2 regions of the Micromonospora sp. NPDC051924 genome follow, and region 2 is predicted to be linked to the other one. Evidence: predicted binding sites of a transcription regulator. Region 2 holds the regulator's gene; the other holds the start of a gene.
The links. The regulator HrcA, encoded in region 2, represses chaperone genes, less so after heat shock. The targets are predictions, from matches to a motif close to GGTTNGCACNCTCNNNNNGAGNGTGCNAACC.
Positions count from the first base shown of each region.

Region 1: the regulator HrcA is predicted to act here: its motif matches at 2,931-2,961, upstream of groL (chaperonin GroEL).

Region 1 covers NZ_JBVJJA010000004.1:204,895-216,590, forward strand. The annotation lists gene ACZ6S5_RS04735 (GNAT family N-acetyltransferase) at 1-741, shown strand, start outside; gene ACZ6S5_RS04740 (hypothetical protein) at 807-1,046, shown strand; gene groL (chaperonin GroEL) at 1,112-2,734, opposite strand; gene ACZ6S5_RS04750 (hypothetical protein) at 3,009-4,145, opposite strand; gene ACZ6S5_RS04755 (cold-shock protein) at 4,253-4,456, opposite strand; gene ACZ6S5_RS04760 (GNAT family N-acetyltransferase) at 4,679-5,209, shown strand; gene paaN (phenylacetic acid degradation protein PaaN) at 5,370-7,043, opposite strand; gene ACZ6S5_RS04770 (hypothetical protein) at 7,201-9,408, shown strand; gene ACZ6S5_RS04775 (GNAT family N-acetyltransferase) at 9,398-10,417, opposite strand; gene thrC (threonine synthase) at 10,791-11,696, opposite strand, start outside.
Region 2 covers NZ_JBVJJA010000014.1:63,040-74,735, forward strand. The annotation lists gene ACZ6S5_RS13735 (GlsB/YeaQ/YmgE family stress response membrane protein) at 65-346, shown strand; gene ACZ6S5_RS13740 (sugar ABC transporter substrate-binding protein) at 569-1,861, shown strand; gene ACZ6S5_RS13745 (carbohydrate ABC transporter permease) at 1,858-2,844, shown strand; gene ACZ6S5_RS13750 (carbohydrate ABC transporter permease) at 2,841-3,671, shown strand; gene ACZ6S5_RS13755 (MOSC domain-containing protein) at 3,714-4,358, shown strand; gene ACZ6S5_RS13760 (hypothetical protein) at 4,407-5,270, opposite strand; gene ACZ6S5_RS13765 (enoyl-CoA hydratase-related protein) at 5,375-6,160, opposite strand; gene hemW (radical SAM family heme chaperone HemW) at 6,180-7,403, shown strand; gene ACZ6S5_RS13775 (DUF4870 domain-containing protein) at 7,442-8,083, opposite strand; gene hrcA (heat-inducible transcriptional repressor HrcA) at 8,277-9,299, shown strand; gene dnaJ (molecular chaperone DnaJ) at 9,373-10,515, shown strand; gene ACZ6S5_RS13790 (16S rRNA (uracil(1498)-N(3))-methyltransferase) at 10,517-11,251, shown strand; gene ACZ6S5_RS13795 (SDR family NAD(P)-dependent oxidoreductase) at 11,434-11,696, opposite strand, start outside.

The DNA.
Region 1 (11,696 bases), on a different contig from region 2:
GCGCTGGTCGGCTCGGTCTCGGCGCGGGATTCCCGGCACGGGCACGTCGACCTGCTGGCGGTGGACCCCGCCGAGCGGCGGCGGGGGGTCGGACGGGCCCTGCTCGCCGAGGCGGAACGGCGGCTCGCCGGGCTCGGCGCGACGGAGCTGCTGCTGGCCGGGAACCCGCCGTACTACGCCTGGCCGGGCATCGACGTGCGGTACACCCCGGCGGTCTGCGTCGCGCTGCGCCTCGGCTACCGGCAGGACCGTACCGCCTGGAACATGACGGCTGACCTGGCGGCCGGATCACCGGCGCTGCGCTCGACGGAGGCCGCCGAGCGCCGGCTGGCCGACGGCGGCGTCACGGTACGCCGGGCCGAACCGGCGGACCTGCCGACGCTGGCCGCGTTCGCCCGGGACACCTTCGGCGGGGCGTGGGACGGCGAGCTGGCCGGCTCGGTGGGCCGACCGGACGCTGGCGCGCACCTGGCCGAACGGAACGGCGAGTTTCTCGGCTTCGCCGCGTACGGCTCGTCCCGGCCGAGCTGGTTCGGTCCGATGGGAACGGCCCCGGCGGCGGAGGGTTCGGGGATCGGCGGCGTGCTGCTGCGCCGCTGCCTGCGCGACCAGGCGGCGGCCGGGATCGGCGCGGCGCAGATCGGCTGGGTGGGCCCGGTGCCGTTCTACTCGGGCGCGGCGGGCGCCCGGATCGAGCGGGTCTTCTTCCTGTACCGCAAGGCACTTAACGGACATAAGTAACGTAACGCCATTCGGCCTCGCCGGCCATCGACCGCCGCCTACCGTCGGTCGTAGAGGAGGCAGCCATGACCATGGAAGACGAACGCACCGACGACCCGGCGGCGAGCTGGCGTCCGGTCGACGAACTCCCCGGGCAACTGCCGTTCGACCGGCTCGACCACGGGGACGCCGAGCAGCTCGCGGAGATGACCGGCGGCGAACCGTCCACCGAGGAAACGCGGCAACCGGTGGACGAACCAATCCGCATCCCGCCGCCGTACGACCGGGCGCACAAGCGACGCAACCAGCGGCGACTGCCGATGTGAGAGATACGGAAGGGGGCGGACCGCTGACGCGGCCCGCCCCCTTCGGCGTACTGGTGGAGCTGGACTCAGAAGTCCATCTCCCCGCCACCCGGGCCAGCCGGGGCGGCCGGGGTCTTCTCCGGCTTGTCCGCCACGACGGCCTCGGTGGTGAGGAACAGCGCGGCGATCGACGAGGCGTTCTGCAGCGCGGAACGGGTCACCTTGGCCGGGTCGAGGATGCCCGCGGCCATCAGGTCGACGTACTCGCCGTTGGCGGCGTTGAGGCCGTGACCCGGCTCGAGGTTGCGGACGTGCTCGACGACGACGCCACCCTCGAGGCCGGCGTTGACGGCGATCTGCCGCAGCGGGGCGTCCAGCGCGATCTTGACGATCTGCGCGCCGGTCGCCTCGTCGCCGGTCAGGTCCAGCTTGTCGAAGGCGGTCTTGCCGGCCTGCACCAGCGCGACGCCACCACCCGGGACGATGCCCTCCTCGACGGCGGCCTTCGCGTTGCGGACGGCGTCCTCGATGCGGTGCTTGCGCTCCTTGAGCTCGACCTCGGTGGCCGCGCCGACCTTGATCACCGCAACACCGCCAGCCAGCTTGGCCAGGCGCTCCTGCAGCTTCTCGCGGTCGTAGTCGGAGTCGCTCTTGTCGATCTCGGCCCGGATCTGGTTGACCCGGCCCTGGATCTGCTCGGCGTCGCCGGCACCGTCGACGATGGTGGTCTCGTCCTTGGTCACCACGACCTTGCGGGCGCGGCCCAGCATGTCGAGGCCGACGGCGTCCAGCTTGAGGCCGACCTCCTCGCTGATGACCTGGCCACCGGTGAGGATGGCGATGTCGGTCAGCATGGCCTTGCGGCGGTCACCGAAGCCCGGCGCCTTGACGGCGACCGACTTGAAGGTGCCGCGGACCTTGTTGACCACCAGGGTGGCCAGGGCCTCGCCCTCGAGGTCCTCGGCGATGATCAGCAGCGGCTTGCCCGACTGCATGACCTTCTCCAGGATCGGGAGCAGGTCCTTCACCGACGAGATCTTGCTGTTCGCGATCAGGATGTACGGGTCGTCGAAGACGGCCTCCATACGCTCCGGGTCGGTCATGAAGTAGGCGGAGATGTAGCCCTTGTCGAAGCGCATACCCTCGGTGAGCTCGAGCTCCAGGCCGAAGGTGTTGCTCTCCTCGACGGTGATGACGCCTTCCTTGCCGACCTTGTCCATCGCCTCGGCGATGATCTCGCCGACGGTGTTGTCACCGGCCGAGATGGAGGCGGTGGAGGCGATCTGCTCCTTGGTCTCCACGTCCTTGGCGAGCTTGAGCAGCTCCTCCGAGACGCTGGCCACAGCGGCCTCGATGCCCCGCTTCAGGGCCATCGGGTTGGCGCCGGCGGCCACGTTGCGCAGGCCCTCGCGGACCAGGGCCTGGGCCAGGACGGTCGCCGTCGTCGTGCCGTCACCGGCCACGTCGTCGGTCTTCTTCGCGACCTCCTTGACCAGCTCAGCGCCGATCTTCTCGTACGGGTCCTCGAGCTCGATCTCCTTGGCGATGCTCACACCATCGTTGGTGATGGTGGGGGCACCCCACTTCTTCTCGAGCACGACGTTGCGGCCCTTGGGGCCGAGGGTCACCTTGACGGCGTCAGCGAGCTGGTTCATGCCCCGCTCGAGGCCGCGGCGCGCCTCTTCGTCGAACGCGATCATCTTGGCCATACGGCGTTGTCCTCCTGGACACTCACGGTCCACCCGGGGATCCCCGGATGGGCCGTCTGGTGTACGCACCTTGGGGACGTCGCCACCTGGCGACGGCGACGTCACCTCGGTCGGGCCGGACAGCCCGCGACGACCGGCCCCGTGCCGCTCCGGTGCCATCGAGACACCGGCGCGGCCGTTGCCCTACCGCCCCGACCATTGGCACTCACCGCACGCGAGTGCCAATGACTTGTTTAGCACTCTCCCTAGCCGAGTGCAAGCACGATGCCGCCGCTCAGCCGAGTTCCGCCACCAGTCGGGCGACGTTCACCGGGCCGTACTGCGCCCGCTGCTCGGCGTACGTGACGACCAGCCCGACGAGCTGGGCCAGATAGGCCGGCGTGGCCAGCACGGCGCTCAGCACGGCCACCAGGACCGCGCCCACCGCGGTGCCCGGGGCGCTCATCGGGTCCACGCCGAACGCGAGTTGGCTGACCGCCTGCAGCACGACGTTGACGATCGCCGCGACCACCAGCGCGGCCACGACCAGCGCGACCCGGCCCAGCACCATGCCGAACCGCTTGTGCAGCATCCCGAACGAGCGGCCGATCGGGTCCTGCCGCTCGAACAGGTAGACCGGGCCGAACAGGGCGACCGCGAACATCACGTAGATGCCGGGGAGGACGCAGGCGCAGACCCCCACCATGATCAGCAGCGAGGCGACGATGGTCCAGCCCCACAGGCCGATGGCCCGGCGCCAGCCGTACCGGAAGGCGGCGCCGACGGTGACCGACTCGCCGGCCGCCTGCCGGGTGACCAGCCAGGTGCCGGCGGCCCAGCCCGCGGCCTGGAGCGGGCCGAAGAGCAGGGCGGCGCTCAGCACCGCGCCGTAGAACGTGAAGACGTCCCCGAAGTACCCCTCCGGCAGCACCGGGTTGCCCGCCGGCCCGGTGACCGGCTGGCCCGCAGGGGCGAGGCCGACGGAGAGGATCGCGATCACCGCAGCCGGCACGGCCTGGGTGAGCAGCATGATCGGCAGCAGCTGACGCCAGCTGCGACGGAGGGCGCCGGCGCACCGGGCGAACCAGCCGCCGATCCCCGCGTACGGGGGCGAGACCAGCGGGTCGCCCGGGTCCACGCCCGGATACCCGCCGTATGGCTGGCCAGGCAGCGGGGGCTGGCCGGGGTACGTCCCGCCCGGCAGCGGACCGGCCGGCGACGGCCAGGACCAGCCGTGCGGCTGGCCCGCCGGATCACCCTGGTACGCCTCCCAGGGCTGCCCGCCCGGCGGGGTCGGGTGTCCCGGCTGTCCGGGCACCGTGAATCCTGGCTGGCCGGGCGGGGAGAACCCGGGCGGCGTCGAACCGGCCGGGGTACCGGACGACGCCGGGGGCACCGGCTCGGTGGAGCCCGACGGGGGCTGGTCGGACATGAACCCTCCTCAGCGACGATGGCTGGAACGGCTCACGATCTTCCCTGGTGCGCGCCCGCACCGCAGCCCCTGATCGGGGTGGAAATCCGCCGGCGGGCGGGGACGGGTCAGGCGATGACGCGGACGCGCTCGGCCTGCGGACCCTTCTGGCCCTGGGCGATCTCGAACTCGACCCGCTGGCCGTCGTCCAGCGCCTTGTAGCCGTCCATCTCGATCGCGGAGAAGTGGACGAAGACGTCCTGCCCGCCATCGACGGCGATGAAGCCGTAGCCCTTTTCGGAGTTGAACCACTTGACGGTGCCCTGTGCCACGGTGCACTTCCTCACTCTGCGCAGCGTTCCACAACCCGGAGACCGGCGGACCGGCACCGGCGGACCACCGCTTCAGCGATCGGCGACGACCACTGAATCGGTGACCGAAATCGCACGCTACACGAGGCGTGACGACACCGCACGACCACAAATCGGGCATATTCCGGCCAGCATCGGCCCCGGATGAGTGCGATCCACCGGCACTCCGGTATGCATTGCCACATGACCAGCGCGCCCACCATGACCGCGGCCGGCGCCGCGACCGTCCGCCGGGTCCGTCCGGAGGACGCCGCCCGGATGCGCGCACTCCGGCTGGAGATGCTCGCCGACTCGCCGCTGGCCTTCCTGGAGACCGTGGCGGAGGCGGCCGCCCGCCCGCACGCCGACTACGCGGCCCGGATCGCCGCAGTCTCGCACGGCAGCGGGAGCGCCCAGTTCGTCGCTGATCCGGGCGGCCGCTTCGTCGGGCACGCCGGCGGCATCGCCAGCCCGGACGAACCCGGGCTGACCATCGTCTACGCGGTCTACCTCACCCCGGCCTGGCGGGGCAGCGGGCTGCTCGACGCCCTCGTGGACCAGGTGGCCGCCTGGTCCCGGGCCTGCGGCCGGCCCGAGCTGATGATGGAGGTGGTGGTCGGCAACGACCGCGCCTACCGGGCGTACCAGCGGCTCGGCTTCGTCGACACCGGCGTCCGCGTCCCCCACCCCCGGATCCCCACCCTCAAGGAACTCCAGATGCGAAGGCCAGCCTGACCCCCCGCCGATCGGGGACCCTTCCCAGGGCAGTCACCCCTGAGATCGCCACCCCCTTGCCCGGCGGCGGCCCCAGGGAGGGCAACCCGGACGGATTTCCGGGGCAGGCGACCTCGCGGAATGAGCGAGGTGGTCTGCCCCGGAAACCCCAACAGCAAGATCAGACGTGCCGGCGCGACTGCACGATCCGGAACCGGTTAGAGACGTACGCCCCGTCAGTCAGCGCCGAATTGGCCGCCGGGTTCGCCCCCGACCCGTGGAAGTCGGAGAACGCCGCCGACTGGTTGACGAACACCCCGCCGGTGAGGTTGCAGGACAGGTGCACCCCGGCGTCGATCGCCGCCGCCTCGGCCGCGTCGAGCACCGCCTCGTCGGTGGAGTAGACGCCCGCCGTGAGCGCGCCCTTCTCCCCCACCGTCTCGCGCAGGACGCGGAGGCTGTGCGCGGTCGAGTCGGTGGCGATGGCGAACGAGATCGGCCCGAACCACTCCCGCGAGTAGGTCGCGGTGTCCGCCGCGTCCAGCTTCACGATGGTCGGGGTACGCACCACCGCGCCCGGGAAGGACGGGTGCTCGACGGTCCGCGACTCCAGCACCGGCTCGCCGACCTTGGTGACCTCCTCCAGCCGCTCCAGCACGCCGTCGTTGACGATCGCGCCGGTCAGCTCGACGCCCCGGGCCGGGTCGGCGGTGAGCTTGCCGACGGCCGCCGCGATGCCGGCGGCCACCTCGTCGAAGCTCTTGTGCCCTTGGTCGGTCTCGATGCCGTCCCGCGGGATGAGCAGGTTCTGCGAGGTGGTGCACATCTGCCCGCTGTACAGGGTGAGCGTGAAGCCCAGGTTGCGGCACAGGCCGGCGAAGTCGTCGGTGGAGTCGATCACCACCGTGTTCAGGCCGGCCTTCTCGGTGTAGACGGAGGCCTGCCGGGCGTTGGTCTCCAGCCAGTCGCCGTACTCGGTGGAGCCGGTGAAGTCGACGATCTTCACGGCCGGGTGCAGGGCCAGGGTCGAGGCGAGCTTCTCGTCCGCCGCCTCCGGGGCGAGCTGCACCAGGTTCGGGTCGAAGCCGGCCTCGGCGAGCACCTGGCGGGCGTACTTCACGGTGATCGCCAGCGGCAGCACCGCGCGGGGGTGCGGCTTGACGATCACCGGGTTGCCGGTGGCCAGCGAGGCGAAGAGCCCCGGGTACGAGTTCCAGGTCGGGAAGGTGTTGCAGCCGATCACCAGGGCCACCCCGCGCGGCACCACGTGGAACGTCTTGCTCATCCGCAGCGGCTCGCCCTTGCCGGCGGCCTTCTCCCAGCCGGCGGTCCCCGGGTGGCGGGTCATCTCGGCGTACGCGTAGGCGATCGCCTCCAGCGCCCGGTCCAGCGCGTGCGCGCCGCCGGCCTGGAAGGCCATCACGAACGCCTGGCCGCTGGTGAACTGCACCGCGTTGGCCAGCTCGAAGACGTTCTTGTGCAGTCGGTCGAGGATCTCCAGGCAGACGCCCGCCCGGGCCTGCGGGCCGGCGTCGCGCCAGGCCGGCAGCGCGGCGGTGGCGGCGGCCACCAGCTGGTCGGCGCCGGCGTGCGGGTAGCGCACGTTCAGCTCCAGGCCGAACGGGCTGACCTCGGTGGCGACGGTCCCGCCGTCACTCGCCCGGTCGAGGGGGAAGTCGGCGTTCAGGTACGCCTCGAAGGCGGCCTTGCCGTCCGCGGCGGCGGTCTCGCCGTACACCCGGGGGCTGGGCGACTCGGGATAGGCGGACCAGTACCCGCGCTCCGTGATCGCGGTCAGCGCCCGGTTCAGGGTGTCGGCGTGCCTGTCGTACAGGGGGTGCGGGGTCTCCGTCATGCCCGCCATCATGCAACAGGAAGCCACCAGATCAGTAGGGGCGTGTCACAAGTTCGATCGTCGCCCGCCGCAGGGCCGAGCTGCCCGGCCGTGCCGGGAATGACCGCACGGGCGCCGGGTAACCGCGCGGCCGACGACCAGGAGAGGACGGCGGCGGGTGCGGACGACCGAGATCCGGGTGCACGGCGTCGCCGACAAGGGGCCGGAGGCGATGCTGGACCGGCCGGTGGTCGTCCGGGTGGCGGGTGACCGGGACGCCGGCTTCTACCGGGTACGCCCGGGCTTCGGCGAGCCGGCCGGACCGGGTGGTCCGGACCTGGAGGCGTACCGGTGGAGCGGCCTCACCGGCGGCACCGCCATCCGGACCTTCTCGCTGGTGCTGCTCCTGCCCTTCATGCTGGCCAACATCGCCATCTGGATGCTTCCGCCGGGTCGGGCCTCGGCTACGCCCGGGCGGGCGCTGTGCCGGCTGCTCGGCGCCAGCCTCACCGCGATGTACGTGCTGTCGGCCGTCGGGGTGGCGCTCGACCTGATCGGCTGGCAGTGCGCGGAGTTTCCGCGCTGCCTGGAGGGACGGCGGGAGATCTCGTGGCTCGGCGGGGTACCCCCGGGGCAGCGGCTGGCCGTCCTGGCGCTGCTGCCGATCCTCGCCATCGCGCTGGTCCGCCGGACCAGCAACCGCACCTGGCAGCTCCCCGAGGACGCGGCGACGAGGCCGCAGGGGGCGGGCGCCGACCGGCTGGACACCCCGTACTTCTGGGACAACCGGGCGCTGCTGCGCCGGCTGCGCCGGTTGCATCTGGCCGTCGCCCTCTGCGTGCTCGACCTGGCGCTGCTGCTGGTGCTCGTCCCGCACGACCGGAGCCTGCCCGGGTACCTGCTCCTCGTGGCGACCGTCGGGCTGCTGGTGGCCGCCCTGGCGCTGCTCTGCCTGCCGCACCTGGACCACAGGGGCACCGGGCCCTGGCTGCGGCAGGTCACCCGCGGGGCACGGTGGGCGGCGGTCACCCTCACCGCGCTCACCGTGGGGTACGCGGCCACCCCCCGGTCGCCCTGGTCGGCCACCGGCGGGATGCCCGGGTACGACGTCCTCGTGGCCGCCGTCTTCGCCACCCAGATGGGAATGCTGCTCCTGCTCGCCGGCGTGGTGCTGGCGGGACCGGCCGCGACGCGGGCGTCCGCGGTGCTGGGTGGCCTGGGTGCGCCGGTCCTGGTCTCCGCCGCGATCGGCCTCGCCGTGGCCTATTCGTCCGGGCTGAGCTACGGGGTGGCCGAGTACCTGGACCGGGGTTCCAGCCCCACTCCGGCCCGGCCACTGCCGCCGGACGCCCCACCGCTCGCCCCGCCGGCGGCGTACCGGTGGGCCACCCTCGGCTTCTCGATCGCCGTGGTGCTGGCCGCCGTGGTGGCCGTCGCCGGCCGCCGCTGGCACCGCTCCTGCCACCGCCGGTCCGCCGAGGAGCAGATCCGGCGGGACTTCCCCGAGGCGGCCGAGGTGCCGCCGGAGCGGGTCCGGGCGCTCCGGGACCGGCTCGTCCGGGCCCGGGTCGCCGGCCGCCTCGGGCCGCTGCTCCCAGCCGCGTACGCGCTGCTGGCCGTGCTGACCCTCGGTGCGGCGGGGCTGTCCGTCGTCCACCAGGGGCCGGAGGCGCTGGCCAACCGGGTCGGTGGGACGACGCTCGCCGAACCGGTGATCTTCGCGACGGACCTGGGCGGCCTGTTGATCGGCCTGTTCGCCGTGGTGCTGGCCGGTGCCGGGCTGTTCGCCTACCGGTCGCCCGCCATCCGGGGGGTCGGGGTGCTGTGGGAACTGGCCACCTTCTGGCCCCGGGCCACGCACCCGCTGGCCGCGCCCTGCTACACCGAGCGGGCACTGCCCGACCTGACCCGCCGGATCGCCCACCTGACCGCGGGCGGCGGCGGCATCGTGCTCTCCGGCCAGAGCCACGGCAGCGTGCTGGCCGCGGCGGCCGTGCTGCAACTACCCGCGTCCTGCCGCGCCCGGGTGGCCCTGCTGACCTACGCGACGCCACTCGGCCGGCTCTACAGCCGGGTCTTTCCCGCCTACTTCGGCCCGCAGGTGCTTCGGGAGATCGGCGAGCGGCTGGACTGGCGATGGATCAGCCTGTGGCGGCTCACCGATCCGATCGGGGGACGGGTCTTCCCGGCGGACGCCCCGCCCGACGATCCCGCCGCCGGGGTGGACCGCCGGGTCCGCGACCCGAAGACGCTGCTCATCCCGGCCGGGGACACGGTCCCCCCGCCGATCGGCAGGCACCGGTTCCACCCCGACGAGGACTTCCACCGGGCGGTCCGGGACCTGGCCGGCCGGCTCGGACCACCCGACCGGAAGGTCACAGGCTGAGCTGCCAGTCGGTCGAGCCGGCCGCCGGCCGGAACCCGAGCTGCTCGTTGATCGCAATCATGTGCGTGTTCTCCGCCGCGTTGTAGGTGTCGATCACGCCCAGCTCCGGTTCGTGGGACAGGGCGTGCGTCAGGTTCTCGGCCTTGCAGAGCAGGCCGAGCCGGTGGCCACGGTGCGCCGGATCGACGATGGTGATCTGCTGCCAGGCGTGCTCGACGGTGCTCGCGTCGAGGCTGAGCTGGCTCCAGGCGACCAGCCGGCCGGACGCCTCGTGCACCGCGCCGACGTTGTACCGGCGGACGCCCCGGGCGTCCAGCGCCCGCTCCACGCCCCGGATCCGCTCCGCGTCCATCCGCTCCTGCTCCCACGCCAACTCCCCGAGCGGCGCGTCGAGCAGCAGCCGGCCCTCCAGGTAGGCGGCGTCGGTGACGTGCGCCACCGGGACGTGATCGCCCCAGCGGACCGTGCGGTAGCCGGCGGCGGCCGCGCGGGCACCGGCCAGCAGGGCCGCCAGCCGGGACCGGTCGAGCGTGGTGACGTCGAGCCGGCGGCGGACATCGGCGAGCGCCGGCCGCGCGCCGACGGCGGCGGCGAAGGCGGCACCGGGCAGCTCCCGGCCCTCCTCGCCGGGCAGCGGGGTGACGGTCGCACCCACCATCCGCTTGCCGCCGTGCTCCCGCAGCAGGGTCAGGCCGTACTCGTGCAGCCCGCGCCCCGCCCCGCGCCGCCGGTACGCCGGGTCCACCACCAGCTCGACGCTGGCGTTCTCGGTGTTGTCCAGCGTGTGCAGGTACAGCCGGAGCCAGCCGACGGGCGCCCCGTCGAGGCGGGCGACGGCCCAGCGCGTGTCGATGCCGGGCATCGGGTGCCGCAACGGCGCCTCGAACCGGCGCCGGCACGGCGGGGGAAGGTCCGGTTCGTCCGCAGCCTGGGCCGCCAGCGCGATCCGGTAGAGCGCGTCGACGGTCGGCTGGTCGCTCGGGTCGAGCAGGGTGACGGAGAGGCCCATGCCGGTGAGCGTGCGCCCGGGACAGCGAAGGGGCCAGCGGTTTTCCGCCGGCCCCTTCGAACGTTGGTCGGGAGGGACGTCCGCACAACGCCTCCGGCGCTGGGTCGTAAGAACTTAAAAAGTCTTCGGCGGATGCCCTCCCGCACCGAGCATCTTGCGCCGTCCGGTTCCTGCCGTCAAGTCCTTGTCGGCGGGTTTTCCGTACTCACAGCAAATCGCCAGTTACCCACCGGATCCCCCCGATCCCCCGGTCGGGCGATCCGCCCCTCCTCCGCCCGCATGAGTTGACCAAGAAGCTCGCGTCGTGGAGCGGCCCTTCCGGTGACGCAAACCTCTTGATCAACGACCTGGGGCGGGGGGTGGGGTGGGTGGGTCAGGAGAGGAGGCCGGCGTCGCGAGCGGCGCGCAGGCTCGGCTTGATGCGGTGGGTGGGGCCGACCTGGGGGGCCACCGCGTCGATGGTCTTGAGGCCCTCGCCGGTGTTGAAGACGACGGTCTCCGCGGTGGGGTCCAGGCGGCCCGACTCGACGAGCTTGCGCAGCACCGCGACCGTGACGCCGCCGGCGGTCTCGGCGAAGACCCCGGTGGTCCGGGCGAGCAGCCGGATCCCGGCGCGGATCTCCTCGTCGTCGGCGTAGTCCATCCAGCCACCGGTACGGCGCACCGCCTCCAGCGCGTACAGGCCGGCGGCGGGGTCACCGATGTTCAGCGACTTGGCGATGCCGGTCGGCTTGACCGGGGCGATGGTGTCGCTGTCGCCGTGCAGCGCGGTGGCGATCGGGTTGCAGCCGGCGGACTGCGCGCCGAACACCTTCCAGCCGCCGGCCGGCGCCTCGACCAGGCCGATCTCGACCAGCTCGGAGAACGCCTTGTCGATCTTCGTGAGCAGCTCGCCGCTGGCCATCGGGATGACCACCTGGGCGGGAATCCGCCAGCCGAGCTGCTCGGCCACCTCGTAGCCGAGGGTCTTCGAGCCCTCCGCGTAGTAGGGCCGGACGTTGACGTTGACGAAGGCGGTGTCCTCGAACTCGTCCGTCTCCACCAGCTCGCCACAGAGCCGGTTCACGTCGTCGTACGAGCCGTCGATGGCGACCAGGTCACCGCCGTAGACGGCGGTGGTGACCACCTTGCCCTGCTCCAGGTCGCTGGGGATGAAGACCACCGAGGGCGCCCCGGCCCGGGCCGCGTGCGCGGCCACCGAGTTGGCCAGGTTGCCGGTGGAGGCGCAGGCGTACCGGGTGAAGCCGAGCGCGCGGGCGGCGGTCAGCGCCACCGAGAC
Region 2 (11,696 bases):
TTAGCGGTCACGACAGCGAACACACGACCCCCGTGTGACACATCTTTCGAGGAGGAGAACGACCATGACCGTCACGGGCATCATCACCGCGCTCATCGTTGGTCTGATCGTCGGCGCTCTGGGTCGCCTGGTCGTTCCGGGCCGCCAGAACATGCCGATCTGGCTGCACATGCTGATCGGCGTGGGTGCCGCGCTGCTCGGCACCGTGCTGGCCCGGGCCCTGGGTATCGCGACCGCCACCAAGGGCGTCGACTGGATGGAGCTGCTGGTGCAGGTCGTGCTGGCCGCCATCGCCGTGGCCCTGGTGGCCGGCGTGGGCCGTCGGCGGAGCGTCTCGCGCTACTGACCCGCATCACCGCAACGCCGAGCGGGCGTCCGACCTCCTGGTCGGGCGCCCGCTGTCGTGTGCGCCCCTGACCTGCCCGGACGGCACCCCTGCCGCCCGGGCGGCAGGCTGCGATACGGTCGCCTCGCCCGACCGTCGCGAGAACCCCCTGTTGTAAAGGAAATTTTCCTACTAAGGTGCGGCGGAGAAGGTTAGTGCCAAGCGGCGCGAGGGAGATATGGCGTGAACAGGTGGAAGCGGCTGGTTCCGGTCACCGCCATCGTGGCCTCGGCCGCGATGGTGCTGGCCGGGTGCGGTGGCTCCGGGGACGACGACAAGGCCGCGGACAACAGCAAGCTGACGGTCTGGATGATGGGTGAGGGCGGCGACGCCCAGACCAAGTTCCTCGACAGCGTCGAGGCGGAGTTCAAGAAGAAGCACCCCGAGACCGACGTGGTGGTGCAGTACATCCCCTGGCTCGAGGCGCCGAAGAAGTTCCAGGCCGCGCTCGCCGGTGGGGAGGGCCCCGACGTCACCGAGCTGGGCAACACCGAGACCCAGGGCTGGGCGGCCCAGGAGGCCCTCGCCGACGTCTCGGGCAAGTTCAACGGCTGGTCCGAGGGGAAGGACATCCTCCCCGGGCTGGTCAAGAACGCCCAGCTCGACGGTAAGCAGTACGGCGTCCCGTGGTACGCCGGCGTGCGCGCCGTCTACTACCGCACCGACTGGTTCGCCGAGGCCGGCGTGAAGCCGCCGACGACCTGGGACGAGCTGGTCACCGTCGCCAAGACCGTCCAGGCCAAGAAGCCGGGCACCTACGGCATCGCCCTGCCCGGCAACTCCGAGCTGCCGTTCTACTCCTTCCTCTGGGGCGCCGGCGCCGAGATCGCCACCAAGCAGGGCGACACCTGGAAGTCCGGCTACAACACGCCGGAGGCGCAGAAGGCGGTCAAGTTCTGGACCGACCTGGTGACCGTGCACAAGGTCGCCCCGCCGGCCGCCGCCGGCTGGAACGAGGTCGACGCCCGGACCCAGTTCGCCACCGGCAAGGCCGCCATGGCGTTCGCCGGTAGCTGGCAGGGCGGCGCGATGAAGAAGGACAACCCGGACATCGAGAAGGTCTGGGGTACGTTCCCGATCCCCGGCCCGGACGGCAAGCCGGCCCCGGCCTTCGCCGGCGGTTCCGACATCGCCCTCTGGAAGGACAGCAAGAAGCAGGACCTGGCCTGGGACTACCTGACCGTGCTGCTGAGCAAGCAGAAGGACCAGGAGTTCGCCAGCAGCCTCGGCTTCTTCCCGGTCTACCAGGACCTGGTCGGCGGCGGCAACTACGCCAACGACAAGGTGATGGCCGCGTTCGCCACCGCCATGCAGAACACCAAGCTGACCCCGCTCACCCCGAAGTGGGTCGAGGTCAGCCGGACCAAGACGGTGACCCAGGCGATGAACAGCTCGGTCATCAAGGGTCAGAAGACGGTCGAGAAGGCCACCGCCGACGCGGCCACCGAGATGGAAGGCATCTTGAACAGCAAGTGAGCTTACTGACCAAGAGCCCCGGCGAAGCCGCCGCGCGGGAGACCCCCGCGCGGCGGCGCCGTCGCGTGGACCGCCTCCCGTACCTGCTGCTCCTGCCCTGTCTGGCGATCATCGCGGTGCTGCTGCTCTGGCCGCTCGGCCAGGTCGTGATGATGTCCTTCTACAAGCTGAACAGCGTCCGGCAGCTACGGGGGGACCGCGAGTGGCCGTGGGTCGGCCTGGCCAACTACGCGCAGATCCTCGGCGACCCGTTCTTCCGTACGGTGCTGCGCAACACCGTGCTCTTCGCCGTGGCGAACGTGGTGCTCACCATGATCCTCGGCACCCTGGTCGGGCTGCTGCTCAACCGGCTGGGCCGGAAGATGGCCACCTTCGTGGCCAGTTGCGTGATGCTGGCCTGGGCCACCCCGGCGCTGACCGGCACCATCGTCTGGAAGTGGATCTTCGACGACACCAGCGGCCTGGTCACCTGGCTGTTCAACAAGCTCCCGGACGGGCTGTCGACGGCGCTCTTCGGGCGCAGCGACTGGACCGGCTACGGCTGGTTCAACGACCCGCTGCTCTTCTTCGCGATCCTCACCCTGGTGGTGGTCTGGCACTCGTTCCCGTTCATCGCGGTGAGCGTGCTGGCCGGGCTCAAGAGCGTGCCGAGCGAGCTTCAGGAGGCCGCCCGAGTTGACGGGGCCGGGCCGTGGCGGGTGTTCTGGTCGGTGACCTTCCCGATGCTGCGCCCGGTCTTCGGCATCCTGGTGGTGCTCTCCACCATCTGGGACTTCAAGGTCTTCACCCAGCAGTTCGTGCTGGCCGGCGGCACCCAGGACCGCTCGACCTTCATGCTGTCGATCTACTCGTACGCGGAGGCGTTCTCGCCCCCGCCCAAGTACGGCCTCGGCTCGGCGATCGCGGTCATCCTCACCCTGATCCTGCTCGTCGTGACCGCCCTGTACGTCCGCATGGTGCTCCGGCAGGAGGACGAGTCGTGAAAAAGATCGCCCTCAACGCCGCCGGCCTGCTGGTCGCGCTCTTCGCGGCCTTCCCGGTCTACTGGATGGTCGCCACCTCGCTGAAGCCGAACCGGGAGATCTTCTCGGCCACGCCACGCCCGGTGCCGGCGAAGCCGACCCTGGAGCACTACCGGGAGATCCTCACCGGGAATCTCATCCCCGGCGTGACCTTCACCGACTTCTTCCTCAACAGCGTGCTGGTCGCGGTGGCCACCGTGCTGCTCAGCGGGCTGGTCGCGCTGCTGGCCGCGACCGCGGTGGCACGGTTCCGGTTCCGGCTGCGCACCACGTTCCTGATCCTGCTGCTCGTGGTGCAGATGATCCCGCTGGAGGCGCTGGTCATCCCGCTCTTCCTGATGATCCAGCGGCTTGGGCTCTACAACACCCTGCCCAGCCTGATCCTGACGTACCTCGGCTTCTCCCTGCCGTTCGCGGTCTGGATGCTGCGTGGCTTCGTGGCCGCGGTGCCGAAGGAACTGGAGGAGGCGGCGGCGATCGACGGTGCCAGCCGGGCCCAGACCTTCCGCCGGATCCTCTTCCCGCTGGTCGCCCCCGGGCTGGTCGCCACCAGCATCTTCTCCTTCATCACCGCCTGGAACGAGCTGATCTTCGCGTTGACCTTCGTGAACGACCAGCACAAGTACACCCTGCCGGTGGCGATGACCTTCTTCTTCGGGCGGGACGACACCGCGTGGGGCTCGGTGATGGCCGCCTCCACGCTGTTCACCCTGCCGGTGATCGTGTTCTTCCTGCTGGTCCAGCGCCGGATGGTCTCCGGACTGGTGGCCGGTGCCGTCAAGGGCTGACCGTCGGCGGTCCGGACGGCCCGTCCCACTAGGCTGACCGCCATGACGGGCAGGCTGGCGGCGGTGAACCTCGCCGTGGTGACCGAGGCGGAGTGGGCGGGCGACCCGAGCGGCCGCAGCGGGATCGACAAGCGACCGGCCGGTGGCCGGGTGGCGGTCCGGTTCGCCGGCCTGGAAGGCGACTTCATCGGCGAGCGGGCCCACCACGGTGGGCCCGACCAGGCGGTCTACGCGTACGCCGAGGAGGACGCCGGCTGGTGGGCCGCCGAGCTGGGCCGGTCGCTGCGGCCGGGCGCCTTCGGCGAGAACCTGACCACGTACGCGGTGGACGTCACCGGCGCGGTGATCGGCGAGCGCTGGGCGGTCGGCACCGCCCTGCTGGAGGTGACCAAGCCGCGCACGCCGTGCACCACCTTCGCCGGGTTCTGGGGCGTGCCCGACCTGATCAAGCGGTTCACCGTGCGGGCCGCGCCGGGAGCCTACCTGCGGGTGCTGCGGGAGGGCGAGGTCGGCGCCGGCGACCCGGTCGAGGTGGTGGACCGCCCGGCGCACGGGGTCACCATCGGTCAGGTGTTCCGGGCCACCACGCTGGAGCCCGAGCTGCTGCCCACCCTTTTCGACGTGCCGGAGCTGCCCGAGGCGGTCCGGGAGAAGGTCCGCCGTCGCCTCGGCGTCGCCCCCGCCTGAGCCGCCCGCGGCGCGGCCCCGGACCGGTCGGCCGAGGGCCCGGCCGGATCAGGTCGCGGCGAAGACCTCCGCGCTCACCTGGGCCGGTGCGTCGCCGTTCTTCACCTTGTCCCAGGTGCCGTGCTCGGCGGTCCACTCCAGGCCGCCGAAGCGGACCCGCTTCACCCCGTGGTCGTCGGCGTGCGAGACCAGCCAGTGGGCGTACCGCCAGCCGATCCGGCTGTCCGCGGCGGGCAGCGTGAAGTCGGTCAGGTCGGTCGGCGCGGTGAGACCGGGCAGGCCCCAGTCAAGGACCAGGTTCTGCACCAGCGCGGTCGCGGCGGCCGGGCCACGCATCGTCGGCGTCGGTCCGACCGTGCAGGCCACCGCGCCGGTCGCGTCGCCGAGCAGGGCCCGGGTGAGGACCTCGGCCTCGTCCGCCCACTTCTGGTACGCCTCGGGGTAGGCCGACCGCTGCACCCGCTGGGCGGCCTCGGTGACCCGCATCTTCTGCCAGCCCTTGACCTTCTTCAGCGCGGCGTAGAACTTGTTCGCCGCGTAGCGCGGGTCGCGGATCTCCTGCGGGGTGCCCCAGCCCTGGCTCGGGCGCTGCTGGAACAGCCCCAGCGAGTCCCGGTCGCCGTGCGCGATGTTGCGCAGGTGCGACTCCTGGTACGCGGTCGCCAGCGCCACCACCACGGCCCGCTCGGGCATCTGCCGCTGCACGCCGATGGCCGCGATGGTGGCCGCGTTGGCCATCTGGTCGGCGCCGAGCACGACCCGCCCGTCGGCCTGGACGGTGCAGGTGCGGCTGGCCATCGGCAGCCGCAGCGGCTGCCCGAACTGCCTGGCCACGAACCAGACGCCGAGCAGGGCCAGCACGCACACCGCCACCCCGGCCGCCACGATCGCCACCCTGGTTCGCACCCGCACCTCCTGTCCCGACAGTCCGCAAGACTACGTGCCCGGATGGGCGGATCGGGTCGGCCGACCGGCTGCCTCCCGCTCCGTCACCGCCCGACCACGCGCCGGTGCTCTCAGTCTTCGGCGGGCACCCAGGCGGCGGGCCGCTTCTCGCGGAACGCCTGGACACCCTCCCGGCCCTCCTCGGACAGGAAGTACCCGGTGGAGAGGGCGGCCAACTCGGCGATCTCCGTGCGCAGGTCGGTGGCGGCCGGCCGGCGCAGCAGCTCCTTGGTCCCGGCGAGGGCCCCCGGCGCGCCCTTCACCAGCGAGGCGCAGTAGCGCGCCACCGCGGCGTCCAGCCCGTCGGCCGGCACCGCCGCGGTGACCAGGCCGATCTCGGCGGCCCGGTGGCCGTCGAAGGTGTCGCCGGTCAGGTACAGCTCGGCGGCGGCCCGGGGGTGCAGCCGGGGCAGCACGGTCGCCGAGATCACCGCCGGGATCACCCCGATCCGGACCTCGGTGAAGGCGAACGTGGCCTCCTCCGCGCAGACCGCCAGGTCGGCCGCCGCGATCAGGCCCAGCCCGCCGGCCCGCGCCGGCCCGGCCACCTTCGCCAGCACCGGCTTCGGGCACTCCCGGACCGCGACCAGCACGTCGCCGAGCATCCCGGCGGGCACCGTGCCGCTGGCGTACGCGGCGGCGGTCTCCTTCAGGTCGGCCCCGGAGCAGAAGACCGGCCCGGTGTGGTCCAGCACGATCGCCCGGACCGCGTCGTCGGCGACCGCCGCGGCCAGCCCGGCCAGCAGCTCGGTCATCAGCGGGGTGGAGAGCGCGTTGCGGTTGTGCGGGCTGTCCAGGGTGAGGGTGGTCACCCCACGGGCCGTGGCGACCCGCACGAGAGCGTCCGGAGAGGTCATGCCGGGCACACTAGTGGCCATGCCCGGCGCTCTTCCAGAAGGTGAATCCGTCCCGCGCGACGGATCGCTGCCCGTTGCCGCCCGCCGCGCCGTCGGCGCCCGCGGCTTCGGCGTGTACGTGCACGTCCCGTTCTGCGCGAGCCGCTGCGGCTACTGCGACTTCAACACGTACACCGCCGCCGAGCTGGGCGGTGGGGCGAGCCGGGAGACGTACGCCGACACGGTGCTGGCCGAGCTGGCACTGGCCGGGCGGGTGCTCGGCGACACCCCGCCGCCGCGGGTGGACACCGTCTTCGTCGGCGGCGGCACGCCCACCCTGCTGCCGCCCGACGACCTGGCCCGGATCCTCGACGGCATCGACCGCACCTGGGGGCTGGCCGCCGACGCCGAGGTGACCACCGAGGCCAACCCGGAGTCGGTCAACCCGGAGTCGCTGAAGACGCTGCGGACGGCCGGCTACACCCGGATCTCGCTGGGCATGCAGTCCGCCGCGCCCGGGGTGCTGGCGATCCTCGACCGGCAGCACAGCGCCGGGCGGGCCGCCGCCGCCGCCCTCGAGGCGCGGGACGCCGGTTTCGACCACGTCAACCTGGACCTGATCTACGGCACCCCGGGGGAGAGCGCCGCGGACTTCGCCGCCTCGCTGGAGCAGGTCGTCGCGGCGGGCGTCGACCACGTCAGCGCGTACGCGCTGATCGTGGAGGACGGCACCCGGCTGGCCGCGCGGATGCGCCGGGGCGAGCTGCCGTACCCCTCGGACGACGTGGCGGCGGACCGCTACCTGGCCGCGGAGGCCGCCCTCGACGCGGCCGGCTTCTCCTGGTACGAGGTCTCCAACTGGGCCCGCTCCGAGGCGGCCCGGTGCCGGCACAACCTGCTCTACTGGACCGGCGCGGACTGGTGGGGCCTCGGCCCCGGGGCGCACAGTCATGTCGGCGGGGTGCGCTGGTGGAACGTCAAGCACCCCACCACGTACGCGCAGCGCCTGGCGGCGGGGGAGTCACCCGGCCTGGCCCGGGAGCTGCTCACCCCGGCGGAGGCGCACATGGAGGACGTGATGCTGCGGCTGCGGCTCGCCTCCGGCCTGCCCCTGGACGTGCTGGACGAGGCGGGGCGGGCGGCGGCCGACCGCGCCCTGGCCGACGGCCTGCTGGACGCCGACGGGTACGCGGCCGGCCGGGCCGTGCTCACCCTGCGCGGCCGGCTGCTGGCCGACGCGGTGGTCCGCGACCTGGTGTCCTGACCGGGACCCGGCCGGCCCGGAAGCCGGCCGGGCCGGGGTCACTTGATCAGGCTGGCCGACATCGGGTAGCGGTAGAGCTGCCCCTCGTTGGCCTTCACCCCGGCGAGCACGCCGAAGATGATGCCGACGAGCATCGCGCCGAGACCGATCACGAAACCGATCAGGATGCAGGCGAGGATCCAGCCGACCAGCGCGATGATCGACCAGATGAGCTGGAAGTTCAGCGCGGCGACCGCGTGTGCGCGGACGGTCGGCGACTGGTTGCCGCGGGCGAGCAGGGCGATGAGCGGGGCCACCCAGCCCAGCACCCCGCCGCCGACGAACATCCCGGCCGCGCCGCCGAAGTGCGCGACCAGGGCCCAGGTCTTGTCGTCGTTGTTCGCGTAGCCGGTCGGCGCGCCGTACGCGCCGCCGGTCGGGTACCCGACACCCGGCGGGGGCTGGCCGCCCGGCGGGGGGTAGCCACCAGGGGGCGGGTAGCCGCCTGACGGGGGCTGGCCGCCGGAGGGCGGCGGAGAGTCACCGGGCGGGGGATAGCCGCCCCCGCCCGGTGCCCCGGACAGTGGTGCGGTGGGAGGCTCGTCCGCCGACGACGAGCCGTACGGGGCCGACGGCGGGGTCGCCTCCGGCGGCTGGGCGCCGGAGTCCCCCGCTCCGGGAGGGCGAGGAGGTTCAGTCATGGACGTCACGGTAGGTCCGGTACGCAAGGGCGCACCAGAGCGACATCGCCCGCGATGTCCGGCTGAACGGCTCTGGCGGACTGTGCGCGGGGCCGCACCCGGGGTCCGTCGCTGATCATCGCGTCGGCGGGTCCGCCGACGTAGACTGGCACTCGCTACAGTCGAGTGCCAGTCGGCATCAGGAGGTGGGGAAATGGGTCTCGACGACCGCAAGCTCGCCGTGCTGCGCGCGATCGTCGAGGACTACGTCGCCACGCAGGAGCCGGTGGGCAGCAAGGCGCTGGTCGAGCGCCACCAGTTGGGCGTCTCCCCGGCGACCGTGCGCAACGACATGGCGGTGCTGGAGGAGGAGGGCTACATCCGGCAGCCGCACACCAGCGCCGGCCGGGTGCCCACCGACCGCGGCTACCGACTGTTCGTCGACCGGCTGTCTCGGGTCAAGCCGCTCAGCCCGGCCGAGCGCCGGGCGATCGAGCGCTTCCTGTTCGGCGCGGTCGACCTGGACGACGTGGTGCACCGCACGGTCCGGCTGCTGGCCCAGCTCACCCGCCAGGTCGCCGTCGTGCAGTACCCGAGCCTGGCCCGCTCCAAGGTGCGCCACCTGGAACTGGTGCCGATCTCCACCACCCGGCTGATGGTGGTCATGATCGCCGACACCGGCCGGGTCGAGCAGCGGCTGGTGGAGATGCCCGGCCCGATCCCCGCCGACGACGTCACCGACCTGCGCCGCCTGGTCAACGAGAAGCTGGTCGGCACCCGGCTGTCCGAGACCCCGCCGCTGGTCCAGGCGCTGGTCGACGAGGCCGTGCCGCAGCTGCGCCCGGCCATGGTCACGCTCTCCACCGTGCTGCTGGAGACGCTGGTCGAGCGGCACGAGGAGCGCATCGCGCTGGCCGGCACGGCCAACCTCACCCGGGGCGGCCTGCTCGACTTCCAGGGCTCGCTGCGCCCGATCCTCGAGGCGCTCGAGGAGGAGGTCGTGCTGCTCAAGCTGATCGGTGAGGCCGAGCCGAGCACCACCCGGGTGCTGATCGGCGACGAGAACGAGATCGACAACCTGCGCGCCGCCTCGGTGGTGAGCACCGGGTACGGCCCGGGCAGCACCATCGTGGGTGGGCTCGGGGTGCTCGGGCCGACCCGGATGGACTACCCCGGCACCATTGCCACGGTGAGGGCCGTGGCACGCTACGTGGGCGAACTGCTGGCCCAGAACTGACCAGTCAGGGCCGACGGCCGACCTGCGGCCGGCGCGGCGCAACGCGAGACGAAACACGAGGACACCGAACGCAGTGGCCAGGGACTACTACGGCATTCTCGGCGTCAGCCGGGACGCCTCCGACGACGAGATCAAGCGCGCCTACCGCAAGCTGGCGCGGCAGTTCCATCCGGACGTGAATCCGGACCCGGAGGCACAGGAGAAGTTCAAGGACATCAACGCCGCGTACGAGGTCCTGTCGGACGACCGGAAACGGCAGATCGTCGACCTGGGCGGCGACCCGCTCGCCCCGGGCGGCGGGGGCGCCGGTCCGGGCGGTCCGGGCGGCACCGGCCCGTTCGTCGGCTTCCAGGACATCATGGACGCGTTCTTCGGCGGCGCGGCCGGCGGAGCGCGCGGGCCGCGGCCGCGTACCCGGCCGGGCGCCGACGCGATCCTGCGGCTGGAGCTGGACCTCAACGAGACCGCGTTCGGCGTCGAGGCGCCGATCACCGTGGACACGGCGGTGCTCTGCACCACCTGTTCCGGCGCGGGCACCGCGGCCGGCACCCACCTGGCCACCTGCGAGGCGTGCGGCGGCCGGGGCGAGGTGCAGTCGGTGCAGCGGACCTTCCTCGGCCAGGTGGTCTCCGCCCGGCCGTGCACGGTCTGCCAGGGCTACGGCACCACCATCCCGCACCCCTGCCCGACCTGCGCCGGCGACGGCCGGGTGCGCACCCGCCGCTCGCTCACCGTCAAGATCCCGGCGGGCGTCGAGGACGGCATGCGGATCCGGCTGGCCCAGCAGGGCGAGGTCGGCCCGGGCGGTGGCACCGCCGGCGACCTCTACGTGGAGATCCACGAGCGGCCGCACGACGTCTACTCCCGCAAGGGCGACGACCTGCACTGCCGGGTCACCGTGCCGATGACCGCCGCCGCGCTGGGCACCCGGCTGACCATCAAGACGTTGGACAGCGAGGAGACGGTCGACGTCAAGACCGGCACCCAGCCGGGCAGCACGCTGCGGCTGCGCGCCCGGGGCGTACCGCACCTGCGCGGCACCGGCCGGGGTGACCTCTACGTCCACCTGGACGTGCGCACTCCGACGAAGCTCGACGCCGAGCAGGAGCGGATGCTGCGCGAGTTCGCCAAGACCCGGGGCGAGGAGGTCGCCGAGCTGACCAAGCAGGGCGGCTTCTTCTCCCGGATGCGCGACGCCTTCAACGGGCACGCCTGAGGTGTCGGCGCCGCTGTTCCTGGTCGAGGCGCTGCCCACCGGCGACCGGCTGACCCTGGACGGCCCGGAGGGGCACCACGCGGCCACCGTGCAGCGGCTGCGCGTCGGCGAGGAGCTGCTGCTCGCCGACGGCCGGGGCGGCACGGCCGCCGCCGTGGTCGACGCTGTCGGCAAGGGCACCCTCGACCTGCGGGTCACCTCCCGGGGGTACGTCGACGCGTCCGTGCCCCGGCTCGTGGTGGTGCAGGGCATCGCCAAGGGCGACCGGGGTGAGCTGGCCGTGCAGGCGATGACCGAGGTCGGGGTGGACGAGATCGTCCCCTGGTCGGCGTCCCGCTCGGTGGTGCAGTGGCGCGGTGACCGGGGCGTACGGGCCCGGGAGAAGTGGGCGGCCACCGCCCGCGAAGCGGCCAAGCAGGCCCGCCGGGCGTGGCTGCCCGTGGTGGCCGGCACGCCCGACGAGTCCACGACCACCGTCGCGCGCCGGCTCGCCGGGGCGGCCGCCGCGTTCGTGCTGCACGAGGAGGCGCAGGAGCGGCTGACCACCGCCGAGCTGCCGGAGACCGGCGAGATCGTGCTGGTGGTCGGCCCGGAGGGTGGCATCGCCGACCCGGAGCTGGCCGCGTTCCGCGAGGCCGGCGCCCGCCCCGTCCGCCTCGGCCCCGCGGTCCTGCGCACCTCCACCGCCGGCGTCGCCGCGCTCAGCGTCCTCGCCACCCGCCTGTCCCGCTGGTGACCGGCCAGGCTCCCGTTCGGCCCTGAGCCCACCGGTTTCCGTCCTGCGCGGCCGGCCGGCCGCGCAGGACGCGGCGACGACCGGCACGGTGCCGGGCCGGCCCCCCGGTGAGCGTCCGCCCTGCCTGTTTCCGGCCCGTTCGGCCTGTTCCCGGCCGGCGGGCGGCCGTAGGGAGGGGGCGGTCAGCTGCGCAGGTAGGAGGCGCCGTTGAGATCGACGATGGTGCCGGAGGCCCACTCGGCCTCGGGGCTGGCCAGCCAGTGGACGGCGGCGGCGATCTCCTCGGGGCGGGCCACCCGGTTGAACGGGGACTGGGCGCGGATCGCCGCGCCCCGCTCGCCGCTGAGGTGCGTGGTCGTCATGTCCGTCTCGACGAAGCCCGGCGCGACGGTCGCCACGGCGATGCCGTAGGGCGCCAGGGCGAGCGCCAGGGACTGCCCGAGCG